DNA from 3 places in the Paenibacillus sp. 11B genome. Region 1 is predicted to be linked to each of the others. Evidence: riboswitches for the same ligand, from Rfam matches in the RefSeq annotation. Region 1 holds a riboswitch; each other region holds the start of a gene.
What was found. A riboswitch is a leader RNA that binds a small molecule or an ion and turns the genes downstream of it on or off. The one in region 1 is predicted to bind S-adenosylmethionine.
Positions count from the first base shown of each region.

Region 1 (4,393 bases):
TAGTTTCCACCAACCGGGCAAAGTATGGAGCAGCGGCAATGACGAGCGGTGGTATAACACCCAGTACGCCTGTAGCTGTGCCGACCAGTGAACGCGTGAACGGAATGAGTGCAACAATCAGAATGATAAATGGCACGGATCGCAGAATGTTTACAATAAACGAAAGTATAGTGTACACCACTTGAGACTTGATTGAAGCCGACCTTGCTGTCATGAACAGCAATACGCCCAGCGGCAAACCAATGATGATCGTGAACAGTCCCGATGCTCCCAGAATTTGCAGTGTTTCAATTGAAGCCTTACCGATTTCTTCCCAACGCACTGTTGAAAAATCCATTTAACGAAGCACCTCCACATCAAGTCCCTGGGCGATTAACTCATGAATGGTGAGGTTAATCTCATCCGACTGTCCCTCAAACCGAACGGTCAGCTGCCCATAAGGAACTTGTTTGATCGTCGAAATGGTGCCTTGCAAAATGGCGAAATCCACTCCTGTTTTGCGAACCGTTCTGGACAAAATCGCCTCATAGGTTTTATTGCCCAGGAAGGATATTTTCACAAGCTTAGAAGATCCGTCCGTCTGCAATGAAACATCTGCACTCGCCAGAGCAGTCTCTTCCAATGCTATCCCCACCTCATGGTCCCGCATCATAAAGTCACGCGTAATTGCATGCTGCGGCTTGAGGAATACTTCCGTCACCGGCCCTTGCTCCACGATGCCTCCCTGATGGATAACCGCCACCTGATCACAGATATTCTGAATCACGTGCATCTCATGGGTGATCAGAACAATGGTGAGGTTGTACTTTTCATTAATATCCAGCAACAACTTGAGAATCGAATCAGTTGTCTGGGGATCAAGTGCCGATGTAGCTTCATCACACAGCAGCACGTTTGGATCACTCGCGAGTGCTCTCGCAATACCCACCCTTTGTTTCTGTCCACCTGACAGTTGGGCCGGATATTTATTGCTGTGGTCCTCCAGTCCAACCAATGCGAGCATTTCCTTCACTTTCCGATCCATTGCATCCTTGGGAGTATTGACCAGCTTCAAAGGAAAAGCCACATTGTCATATACCGTAGCTGAGGATAACAGATTAAAGTGTTGAAAAATCATGCCGATCTTACGCCGTTGTTGTTGCAAATCGGTCTTGCCCAGACTGGTTAAATTGATTCCATCCACCCAAACCTCGCCGGCCGTCGGGCGTTCGAGCAAATTGATACAACGGATCAATGTACTCTTGCCTGCACCGGAATGACCGATAACTCCGAATATTTCACCCTTGCGGATATTCAAATTTAGATCCGATAAGGCCGTCGTACTTTTTGAACCTTTACCGTACGTCTTGGTTAAACCTTTTAATTCAATCAAAATTACTTGCTCCTTCCCACTGCTTACATGTATCTTTACCCGAATGAAAGGAAAACTCCCCTTCGATGTACAAAAAAGAGCCCCTTTTGCAGAAACAAAAAGGGCTCTTCACGTGAAAGATTATACCTTCTCATCTGCCAAAATTGTGCCTTGCACACATTTTGTAGGAATTAGCACCTAACATCTATAAAGAATGACACAGCTGTCATGCAGTTATAAATCGGTTGCCGGGCTTCATCGGGCCTGTCCCTCCGCCGCTCTCGATAAGAAATATTTAATTTATAAGTTCAGTAGTTATAATGTTAATGTCATAAATGTTAATTCCATCTAACTGTCGATCAGGAACTCAGTATAATCCAAGTATTCCGATTTGTCAAAGGGAAATATTTCAAACTAATTACTTTCCGGATTGAGTTATTCCTTGCTTATGCCACTTCTTGTTGATGTAGCCATAGGCTGCTTTTAACGTCTCACATACCATATCCACACCCTGGCGGAGTTCCAAGAGATGCTGATCCAGATCCTCCAGCTTCACTTTCCCTTGCAGAGTCTGGTGCAGCTGCCACAGATCATCCTGCATTTCGGAGTTCATGTAATGAATCTCCATGTTTCGTCGTTTGCGCAATTTGCTCATTGGCTCACGGTAAGAGTCTTTAATCTGGATCAGTTCGTTGGCAAGATCATGATGCAGTTTGTCATATCCGAACTGTCTTAATACGGTAAAATAAGAAAAATGGGTTTTAACATTGGTCGTATTTAGCTCAAATATTTCATTCAACACTGTACCTAACTTATCCAGAATGGCAAAACATCGGATGAAGCCATCCTTATAGAAGTAGACATAACGGGCATATTCCGCTTTTTCGGGTAACGTCATATCATCCGTAGAGCCTGCTTTGACTTTCTGACGAAAATGGGAAGCAGCAAAACAGCTCTGTTCCAGCTCATCCAGCGAGGAGATGAGTCCCTGGGTCCACACATACAGTTTACGATAATCATGGGTTGGATCATGGTCCACATGCATCTGTCGCTGAAATAACTCAAGCGTATCCGCCATCGCTTCTATTGCATCCTTCAGTATCCCTTCGTTTTTACGCGGCTTTTCACCCAGCAACGTTCGCAGCATATATAGCCTCCTCTTTCCACTCTGCAGATCATCAAAATAATCATAATTCATCATATTTAAACAAAATCGGAATCAGAGTAAACGTATGACCGCTGCTTACAATAGGGTGCCCTGACACGCCTGACATCAAACAAAGTTCACCTGTCCAATGATGTACATCATCGGATGGTGAACTTCACTGGATTCATCCCCTGAACGACAATAATTCGGATATATTAGAACCGGTTAACGGGCCGATGCAACTTGTACACCAGGAAACTCATATAGGTTAGTACACCGAATAAAATGGCAATATCGAGCATATGCGCCAGCGCCACGAACATGTACACTTCCGGGCGATTCATCGTAAGCATCAGTCCAAAACCAATGACCACTTGCAACAGAACCAGCACAACAGAAATGACACCTAACGCTCTTAGCTCTGTGTTATCCGGATGTTTGCGATACGCAAAATGACCGAGGATTGCAATGACAATCACTAATGAAACAGCCGCAACCCGGTGAGCGAAAGCAACCGCCACGCCTCCCGAGAGCTCGGGAATAATCTGTCCGTTACAGAGCGGAAAGCCGGAACAGCCTCCTGCCGAATCCGTATGGCTCACGAATGCCCCAGTATATACCACGAGGTACGTATAGATCGTAGAGAACCACACCAGATTACGAAAACCTTTACTGACCCGCGGATATCGATTGAGTCGTTCCAATCCACCGTGGCGAACCTCCTGCCGAATACCAAGCGCCATCATCAAGGAGCTGGCAAAGGCGATCAGTGCAAAGCCGAAATGCAGTGCCATGACTGCGGAAGATTGGGAGAAAACGACGGCAAAGGCCCCCATAATTCCCTGGACGATAACAAATATCAGCGTTAACAATGAAAACAATTGCAGGTCACGGCGTGATTTGCCAAACCGTAAAAATGCTACAAAAGAGGCTATGGACAACAGCCCTGCCAGTGCGCTTACAGCGCGATGGGAAAATTCAATAAGTGAGGCAACAGTGTGCGCAGGCACAAGTTTTCCGTTACATAAAGGCCATTCTGCACCGCAGCCGAGGCCTGATTCCGTTCGGGTTACAACGCCTCCGCCAAATGTAGCCAGAAACATGACAAGACAGGTTAATACGGTTAACCATTTAAACAAGGTTAAGTGCTTCAATTTTTTTCTCACCCGCTGTTGGTTTAAGATGGCGAAGAACTACATCCTCCGCTTGATTCGATACTTTGACACTTATTTCACAACTAAATTCATTATACCGGATAAATGTGTCATTGACGTCGCGCTTTGTGACAAAATGTTAACGTCTGTCGAAAAACTGACCCTCCATTTATTAGGACCTATGTACATCACTAGCTTCCCCGAAAAATGTTAAAAATACAAACGCCACTTCCCTATTTCAAGAGAAATGGCGTTCCTTTAATTATAACCTTTTACATAGTGAAGCTGTCATACTTTTTATTGATGAATCGTGTTATATACCTCAACTGCACGCTGCAGGAATTGCTCAATCTCTTCTCTCGACTTGCGCAGTTTGTTCACATATCGAACGAGTTCACGGCCATCCGTGTAAGCTACAAAGCTTGGAATACCAAGGATATTTTGCTCTTCGCTCACTGTCCCCACCTGATCCACATCGACCTCAACCAGTGTCAGCTCACGTGCAAACTGCTCTTCAACTTCAGGCATAAAGGGATCGATGAACTTGCAATCACCACACCAATCCGCCTTAAATACGGCTACAGTTAAACGCGAAGATTGGATCGCCACATCGAATTCCGGTTTGGATGTTATCTTTTCCATCACAGCATCTTCCTTTCTATACCTTGTCTTATTCTCTAAGTGAAGCAAATTGCGGAGTGGAAGTCAAATATTCAGCGCATACTTAAATCAACAGCATTA
Region 1 is NZ_JAUKNS010000007.1:64,355-68,747, reverse strand. Features, by position in the region: gene Q0V21_RS26150 (methionine ABC transporter permease) at 1-337, opposite strand, end outside; gene Q0V21_RS26145 (methionine ABC transporter ATP-binding protein) at 338-1,372, opposite strand; SAM riboswitch class I at 1,500-1,642, opposite strand; gene Q0V21_RS26140 (Cthe_2314 family HEPN domain-containing protein) at 1,770-2,498, opposite strand; gene Q0V21_RS26135 (COX15/CtaA family protein) at 2,714-3,652, opposite strand; gene Q0V21_RS26130 (thioredoxin family protein) at 3,950-4,294, opposite strand.

Region 2 (4,393 bases), on a different contig from region 1:
ATTCTGCAATTGTTTTAGCTGTCTTCCCAGTGAATCGGTACGAGCAACAGCTAAACCTGCCAGCACATCACTGTGTCCGCCAAGAAACTTGGTGGCACTATGTACGACAATATCCACCCCGAGCTCGATTGGACGTTGGTAGTAGGGTGTCATGAAGGTGTTATCAAGAATGGAGATTAACTCCTGTTCCTGTGCCCAAGAGGTGACCGCAGCAATATCCGTGATCCGAAGTGTCGGGTTGGATGGTGTCTCCATATAGACTGCCTTCGTATTCGGTTTAAGCGCTGCCTTTACTTCCTCAATATTGGTCATATCCACAAAGGTAGTCTCAATCTGCATCCGGCTCAGAATGGAAGTAAGCAGTCGATATGTACCTCCATATACATCTTCCGTTACAATCATGTGATCTCCTGCGGAGAACATCATGAACACACTGGAGATGGCAGCCATGCCGGAGGAATACGCAAATCCGCGGGCTCCACCTTCCAATAATGTAATGTAATCCTCCAATGCCTGACGAGTCGGGTTACCCGAACGGCTATAATCATGTTGAGGCGGATTAAAAATATCAAAATGATGGAATGTGGAGGCCTGGTAAATCGGCACGCTGGAAGCCCCGGTTGTTTTATCGATTTCGTCACCGAAATGCAGTAACTTGGTGTCAAACTTCAGGTCGGAATGAACATTCCGATCATGATTGTTGGCATTATTGTTTTGCTCACTCATGATGCGCTCCTCCTTCAATCTCCTGCTGTGCAGCTGTGAGTGCATTGCCCAGATCGGCAATCAGATCTTCGGCATGCTCGATCCCTACAGAGAAGCGCAACAGACGGTCATCCACACCTACAGCGTCACGAATTTCAATCGGGATATCCGCATGGGTCTGTACCGCAGGATAGGTCATCAACGACTCTACACCCCCGAGGCTTTCCGCAAAGGCAATCAGTTTGATGTGACGAAGCAACGGTTCAACATAACGGGCATCCTTTACTTTGAAAGAGAAAATGCCTGTGTTCCCACTCGACTGTTTATTCTGTATTTCAAATCCGGGATGATCCGACAAACCAGGATGATACACTTCGTTAACGGCTGGGTGTTCCAAAAGATACTTGGCAATCGTCAAGGCATTATACTCATGCCGCTCCATACGAAGAGCAAGTGTCTTCATACCTTTCATCAACTGATAGGAGTCGCTTGGAGATAACACTGCACCAATGGAATTGTGCAGGAATGCCATTTCGGCTGATAATTCTTCTCCTTTGGTAATAATTAATCCGGCAAGGACATCATTATGACCACCCAGATACTTCGTAGCACTATGGATGATGATATCGGCACCGAGTTCAATTGGACGCTGGAAGAACGGAGTCAGTAGTGTATTATCCACAATAGTCAGCAAGTTGTGGCTCTTCGCCCAGGAGCATACCGCTTCCACATCCGTAATCATCATTAGTGGATTAGTCGGTGTCTCAATAAATACCGCTTTTGTGTTCGGCTGACGGATACTTTCCAGAGCTGCAAGATCATTGGTATCTACGTAACTTGCTGTCACACCGAATCGAGACAGGATGCGTTCAAGCAAACGATACGTTCCCCCGTACAGATCCAGCGATACAATTAGATGATCTCCTTGACCGAATAAAGCAAAAATCGTTTGCAAAGCTGCCATGCCGGAGCTACAGGCAAAACCTGCATCCCCCGACTCCAATGCCGCCGCTGCTTCTTCCAATACTTTACGGGTTGGATTGGTCGTACGGATATAATCAAACCCCGTGCTTTGTCCAAGCTTCGGGTGGCGAAACGCAGTGGATTGATAGATCGGAAAATTAATGGCACCCGTTACCGGTTCATTGATAGACCCGATTTGAGCCAATCGGCTTTCGATTTTCAACTTGTTGTCTTCCATTGCAGCATCCTCCTGTAGTGTCGATTAGATTTGCGGACCAATATCGTAAGGCGTCTCTTGATACACATAGTAATTGAGCCAATTAGAGAATAATAAGTTTGCATGTGCCCGCCAGGTGGCTGGAGGTACACGGGAAGGGTCGTCATTCGGGAAATAATGTCTCGGTAGCGCAATATCCATGCCTTTGGATGCATCCCGGTCATATTCCCATTTTAATGAAAGCGGGTCATACTCGGCATGTCCGGTAGCGAAAATTTGTTTGCCGTCTTTGGTGGCGACCAGAAAAATACCGGCTTCCTCCGATTCAGCCAAAATTTCCAGACTTTCATTCTTTTCAATATCTTCACGGCGCACTTCCGTATGTCGGGAATGCGGAACGTTAAATACTTCATCAAATCCACGCAGCAAAGGCACGTTGGATCTGTTGATCGTGTGTGAGAATACGCCAAAACATTTTTCATCCAGCGGAACCTTTGGAACTCCGAAATGATGGTATAAACCCGCTTGGGAAGCCCAACATATATGCATAGTCGAAGTCACATTGGTTTTGGTCCATTCGAAGATCTCCTGGATTTCTTTCCAATAGTTCACGTCTTCAAAATCCATTTGCTCTACAGGAGCTCCCGTAATGATCATGCCGTCAAAACGGCGGTGCTCAATCTCGTCAAAGGTTTTGTAGAACAGGTCCAAATATTCCTGGGATGTGTTCTTGGACGTATGAGACTTCGGATGAACCAGAACGATATCTACCTGAATGGGTGTGTTACCTACCAGACGAAGCAATTGAGTTTCTGTCGTTTCCTTAGTAGGCATCAGGTTTAATATAGCGATACGGAGCGGACGAATATCCTGCTGATAAGCGGATGTCTCGTCCATGACAAAGATGTTCTCTCCTGCGAGTACTTCCTTGGCAGGCAGTGTGTCTGGAATTTTGATTGGCATAGTGGTTCTAACTCCTCCTTGAGCATAAATAGATGCAGCCACTGCGGCTGCGATACGATTCGCATCCGAACAGTTATAGGCTGCCATGAGCTTGCCTGCAGGCGCTGAATTGCAACCACATTGCTGGCGGCAAGCTCAAGTTCCTTAGCGAAAATCACTGCTGAGAAGTCGGTGCATATAACAAAGACCTTCCTCGGATTCCGAGAAAGGTCATATGTAAATAGATATGCGCCTCTCTCATCTCTCAGTTACAACAGTGTCAACTTGGACACTTGGTCGCTGCAAGAATTAGCACCGTGCGGTATACCGCCGGTTGCCGGGTTTCATCGGGCCAGTCCCTCCACCTACTCTTGATAAGATTTCGCTTTATTTAATTGTAAAATCTAGTGTGGTTCACCGTTTACTTTAAAACATTAATCCCCTCACGTCAAGGTGTAGTTCAATGTCTGTTCATCTGGATCGGAACCGTTCGTCAGCCGTTGTCATACACTGCTCCAGGGCGCGAAATCGACACATTTTTGCGCTTGAAAGGACTCTGTACCAGCGGTATACTAGACAAGTGTTGTAAACCCTTATGTGAGAGGTGACATATTCAATGGATGGCGACCCGAGGCCTGACTGGCAGCCGAATTCCGACAAACTGCATAGAGAATTGATATCAGCATGCCGGCAGCGGGACGTTACTTCCGTTTGGTTATAAAGCGAACGCAGTCCTGACTTCCAGGATCCGCTGCCGACCGGCTGATCTGTTCTTTTTGCGCCCATATTGATGAAATCCGCCCATTTGGCGGGTGCAGAAGGAGTAGATGAACAATGAAAATCCGGTTGGTAAACAACGGTGTATTTATTCCGGTGGATGACATTCAGCAGGCGCTGACTCCACCAGCGGAGGGATTTTACTGGATTGATGCGGACGTAGACGATTTGGCGGTACTTCAACCGCTATTCATGATGCATGATCTGGCCGTAGAAGACTGCTTGAGTGACGAAGAACAACGTCCGAAGATTGAAATTTATGAGAGCCATTATTTTATTGTTATTAATAGCATTCGTTTTGATGATGAAGAGATTTTTTTACGTGCCGTCAACCTCTTCCTTGGCAGACACTTTATTATCAGTGTGACCAAACAGAAAGTCAGTGAATTGCGAACATTGAAGCCGATCCTGTGGGAACAGGAGATCAGTACGCCGGATAAGCTGCTGTATCTGCTGGTTGACTTGATTGTTGATAATTATTTCACAGTTGGTGACCGGATTGAAGCGCGCATTGAGAAGCTTGAAGAAGACATCCTGATGCACACCAAGAAGTCTCATCTGAATGAGATTATCGGGCTGCGTAGTGAGATTCTATGGCTGAAGAAAGTACTGGGACCTCAGAAAGAAGTCATTAATACACTTAACAAAAAAGATCTGCGTCTTATTGATGATCAACTGCAGAAGTATTTCAGTGACATTTATGAGAATGCTGTGAAAATATCCGAAACCTTTGAGACTTATCGCGACTTGATGGGGAACTTGCGAGAAGCTTACCAATCCAGTATCGCC
Region 2 is NZ_JAUKNS010000008.1:12,704-17,096, forward strand. Features, by position in the region: gene Q0V21_RS27315 (trans-sulfuration enzyme family protein) at 1-726, opposite strand, end outside; gene Q0V21_RS27320 (aminotransferase class I/II-fold pyridoxal phosphate-dependent enzyme) at 719-1,906, opposite strand; gene metA (homoserine O-acetyltransferase MetA) at 1,931-2,848, opposite strand; SAM riboswitch class I at 3,083-3,208, opposite strand; gene corA (magnesium/cobalt transporter CorA) at 3,662-4,393, shown strand, end outside.
Region 2: linked by a shared signal. The riboswitch ahead of metA (homoserine O-acetyltransferase MetA) and the one ahead of Q0V21_RS26145 (methionine ABC transporter ATP-binding protein) in region 1 are both predicted to bind S-adenosylmethionine.

Region 3 (4,393 bases), on a different contig from region 1:
ACCAGCGTAATATACACAGTACCCGGGGCAATAATGCTGGACAGCAAGGCCAGACCGCCCCCAACCATGCTAATCAGAAGTGCATTCAGCGGTACACCACGCTTGGTCAACCGGGCAAACCACGGAGAGATCGTCTTTTTATCCGCGAGTGACCACAACATCCGCGAAGAGGCATACAGACCCGAGTTGGCAGCAGAGAGAATTGCCGTCAGAATGACAAAGTTCATAATATCTGCTGCATAGGGTACTCCAACTCGCTCCATCACGGCCACGAATGGACTTTCAAGGACACTGGCATCCGACATCGGCAATAACGCAGAGAGAATAACGATCGTTCCAATAAAAAAGAGTATTAAACGCCACAACGTGGTATTGATTGCTTTTGGAATGGTCTTCTCCGGATTCTCGGTCTCCCCGGCTGCAATCCCGATCAATTCCGTGCCCGAGAACGCAAAGTTTACGGCAAGCATCGTCATTAGTATCGCAGTAGCCCCGTTCGGGAACCAACCAGATGCAGTAATATTAGTTAGAAATGGTGCAGGTTCCGAATCAGCCATTGGGATAATACCGAACATGGCTGCGCCTCCTAGAATAATAAAGACCACAATCGTAAGGACTTTAACCGATGAGAACCAGAACTCCGATTCCGCAAAAAATTTGACCGTCAGCGCGTTGAACAGGAAGATCATGAGCGCAAAGAGCGCACTCCAGATCCATACATTCACGGAAGGAAACCAGCGCTGCATCAGCAGTCCGGCTGCTGTAAATTCGGAACCGAGGGCAACCGTCCAGGTTAACCAATACAACCAGGCCACGGTGTATCCTGTTGCTGGTCCGATGTATTTTGCCGCATAGCTATGAAACGCCCCTGTCTCCGGCATATGAACGGACAGCTCACCAAGACAGAGCATGACCAGATAAACGACAATCGCTCCAATCAGGTAAGATAGAATCGTGCCGATCGGTCTGCTGGATGGTATATCCAGAGCTAAGAAATAAACCTGTACCAATGACTCCACCAAGTGAGAGCATAATTACATGTCGTGCCTGCATTTTACGCTGAAAATGCCCAGTATCTTTGTTGTTATCCATGCCTGCTCCCCTGCTTCTTCATCCAGAACAACAAAAAGACACACTCTTCCTGAAGAGTGCGCCGTTACTGACAAATAAAAACAAACGTCCTATCTATCAGGCTGTTCACCCGCTGGAATTAGCACAGTATCGTTCAGATCTGTTGCTGAGGCTTCTAAGGGCCAGTCCCTCCACCTCTCTGGATAAGAAAATGATTTTTTATAAATATAGCGATCTATCATGGTTGTGTCAACTATTAAATATCATCATCCATTTGTGGATAAAGGAAATCTCCAACCCCATCTTTAATCTATCGATGATCCATAATCTGTGATTTTCATTTTCACATCATAGGTCACGGGAATCTGACTAAAGGTTTCATCCCAATTTTTTTTGACCTTTTTCCATACCTTCGGATATTTGATCCGCAACTGCTCTCCAAATCCGGCCACTTCCACCCGATAGGTGTGCTGCATTTTGTTCATAACCTGCTGCATCTGTTCTTTGGCTGCACCAGCGAACTGAACCTCCAATTCATTAATGTACTCTTCCGTCGCAGGAATTTCCGGAGAACTCCAATCTTCCATGAGCTGACCTTCTGATTCAACCTTTACATGAAAAGAAATGTCATCTCCGTGGACTTTTGGCACAATTTTGCTCTTAGTAGACTTGATTTCATAGACTATCGTATGTCCCTTTTTCGGTGCATACGATTTTAAGGCCCCTCCCTTAGCCTCCCCAGTGATCCAGGACAATCCTTGAAGGTCCACCTGATTTAAGCTGCCGATCCACTTTTTCGTTTTCCCTTTATAGACGCCTGCTCCTGAGAATTTATGCTCCCCATCAGCAGTAAGGACATTTTGCAGCAAAAAGCTTGATCCTGACTGCATTTTGCCATCAAGTTTCGCGAGGGATACAGGAGGAAGAATTTTATTGTTACGATATGCATTATTCACCAACCCTCTCAGATAAAAGGCTGGGATTTCTCCCGGCTCCTTGGAGCTAAGAGCATCCAAAGCGCGTCCTTTGCTCACCAGAATAAGGGAACTGGGTCGGATATCATTGTCCCGCAAAATAAAATCAAGCAGCTGCTCCAGACTATATTTATTCGACAACTCTTGGGAAACGACAATAACCTTTAAATGATGACCAATGAGTGGACGGTCTCTTCTTAGAGCAAACTGACGAAAGATCTGAAAAAGGGAATCTCCGGTAAGCTGTTCATTCAAAAAGGTTTGTCCGCCGGAAGAACCACTGGAACTGCTTTGATTTTCCTGTTTCCCCCCAACTCGTGGGACAATCTGTACGGTAGATGTAAATACATTGTTTTTGGGATAATGACCTCCTTGTTTATTAATGTCCTGTTCAAATTTCGATTCCTCAGCGACGTCCAGTCCCAGACCCACATAAACACTTAAATCTTCGATCTCTTTGCTGCTCCAGCACCCTGAGGCAAAAACCAGCAGCGCCGTTGACAAAATGGTTAATGTCTTTCTGATCCTGTTCAATTGTATTTGCCTCCTTTCTTTCGTAACATGCTCAACAACAGAAGCAATAGTGGCAAAATACCAAACAAATAAATGGATGCATCCCCCAAAAAGTTGCCGAGTTTGAACGTTTCGTCCACGTTCTGCGGAAGCATAGCAGTGATGTAACTGATCGGGAGCAGAATGATCAGAAAAGGCAGCATTTTTTTCTTGAACAATTGCGAACATCCAAGAGAAGCGGCATAATGCGTGATGGTAAACGTAGAGAAAATTTGCATAATCCAAATAACCAGCAGCAGGGATTCGAACCGTTCAAAGAACAATCCCTCAATCTCAAAGCTGCGCATCAAATCAAGTGTTGGCCACGTTCTTGTTCTCATGCCTTCAATAGATAAACTGCCAACAACCATAACCAATGTGATGAGGTAGATCACCATAGAGATAAGGATTCCCCATAACATGGCTTTCTTGCCCTTCTCCGGATTTTTCATAAATGCCATCACCACAAACATGACTTCATAACCCGTATAGGCAAGCATCGAAGATTTCAGCCCTTTAAACACCGGCATAATCCCCTCTCCCAGCACAGGTCTCAAATTATTGATCTCAAACAGACTGCTGCTCAGAAAAATGGCCAGTACAAAAAGAATAAGCGCAATGGGTAAAATGATCTCATACAAACGCGCCATGGAGTTGATCCCTCCTGAGATCAAATAAAAGCCGACCCACATAAACACCATGACAATGGCCCACACCGGGGTTCCCTCCAATAAATATAATCGGGTGACTTCAGCCATCACCCTGATTTCAAAGGCAGAGATGGCAAGGAAATACAGGATGATCGCAGCTCCCAAAATATAAGCAATCCACTTCCCTGTGATTTCCTCAGTGAATTGAAAAACGGTCTTCCCTGGGAATCTTCGGCACAGGGTCACCAGGATTATACCCAGCAGCATAACCAACAGACCGGACAATATAATTGAAATCCACACATCAGGCGTTTTGACCACCGTTACCGTAGTTCGGGGAAGTGTAAGTATTCCTGCACCGAGCATGTGATTGATGATAAAGACTGCGGCTTGAACTGTCGTCAGCTGATCCTGTTTAGGATTCATGATCCACCTCCTGAATATCGGATATGCCTACTTTTTGCGATCAGGGTCTTTTGGTTGCATCATGCTTGGGCGCTGCCTCATCATTCGTAAGGGTACCCGAATAACGAAATCCTTCCAATCCGACAGGCTGAACGGCACCGCCGGGGTGACGTAAGGAACTCCAAAGCTTTTCAACCGAACCAGATGACTGCAGAGCAGCAAGAAAAACATGACTACCCCAAACAATCCGAAGGCCGCCGCACTGAACATTCCAAAAAAACGTAATATACGCAGTGTAATCCCCGCACTATATGAAGGGATCGAGAACGAAGAAATCGCAGTAACGGCCACAACTATCACCAGAAATGGACTGACCATACCGGCCTTCACCGCGGCCTCTCCAATAATCAAACCGCCAACGATGCCCATCGCAGGTCCGATCGGCTTCGGAAGTCGAATTCCCGCTTCCCGCAAAATTTCAATGGAGACTTCCATAATCAGCGCCTCAATAATAGAGGGAAAAGGCACGCCCTGTCTGGTTTGAATAATGGTTAGAGCAAGCTTCGTTGGAATCAGACCCGGATGATAAGAGATAAAGGAGATATACAATGCAGGCGCGAGCAGGGCAAGCATGGCCGCCAGGAAACGAAGCATACGCAGAAACGTTCCCGGAATCCAGCGCTCGTAATAGTCTTCGGGGGATTGAAGCAGCATGCTGAAGGTCGACGGCACAATTAATGC
Region 3 is NZ_JAUKNS010000004.1:168,736-173,128, forward strand. Features, by position in the region: partial or broken gene mmuP (S-methylmethionine permease) at 1-1,092, opposite strand, end outside; SAM riboswitch class I at 1,179-1,281, opposite strand; gene Q0V21_RS17640 (Ger(x)C family spore germination protein) at 1,377-2,579, opposite strand; gene Q0V21_RS17645 (spore germination protein) at 2,576-3,673, opposite strand; gene Q0V21_RS17650 (spore germination protein) at 3,701-4,393, opposite strand, start outside.
Region 3: linked by a shared signal. The riboswitch ahead of mmuP (S-methylmethionine permease) and the one ahead of Q0V21_RS26145 (methionine ABC transporter ATP-binding protein) in region 1 are both predicted to bind S-adenosylmethionine.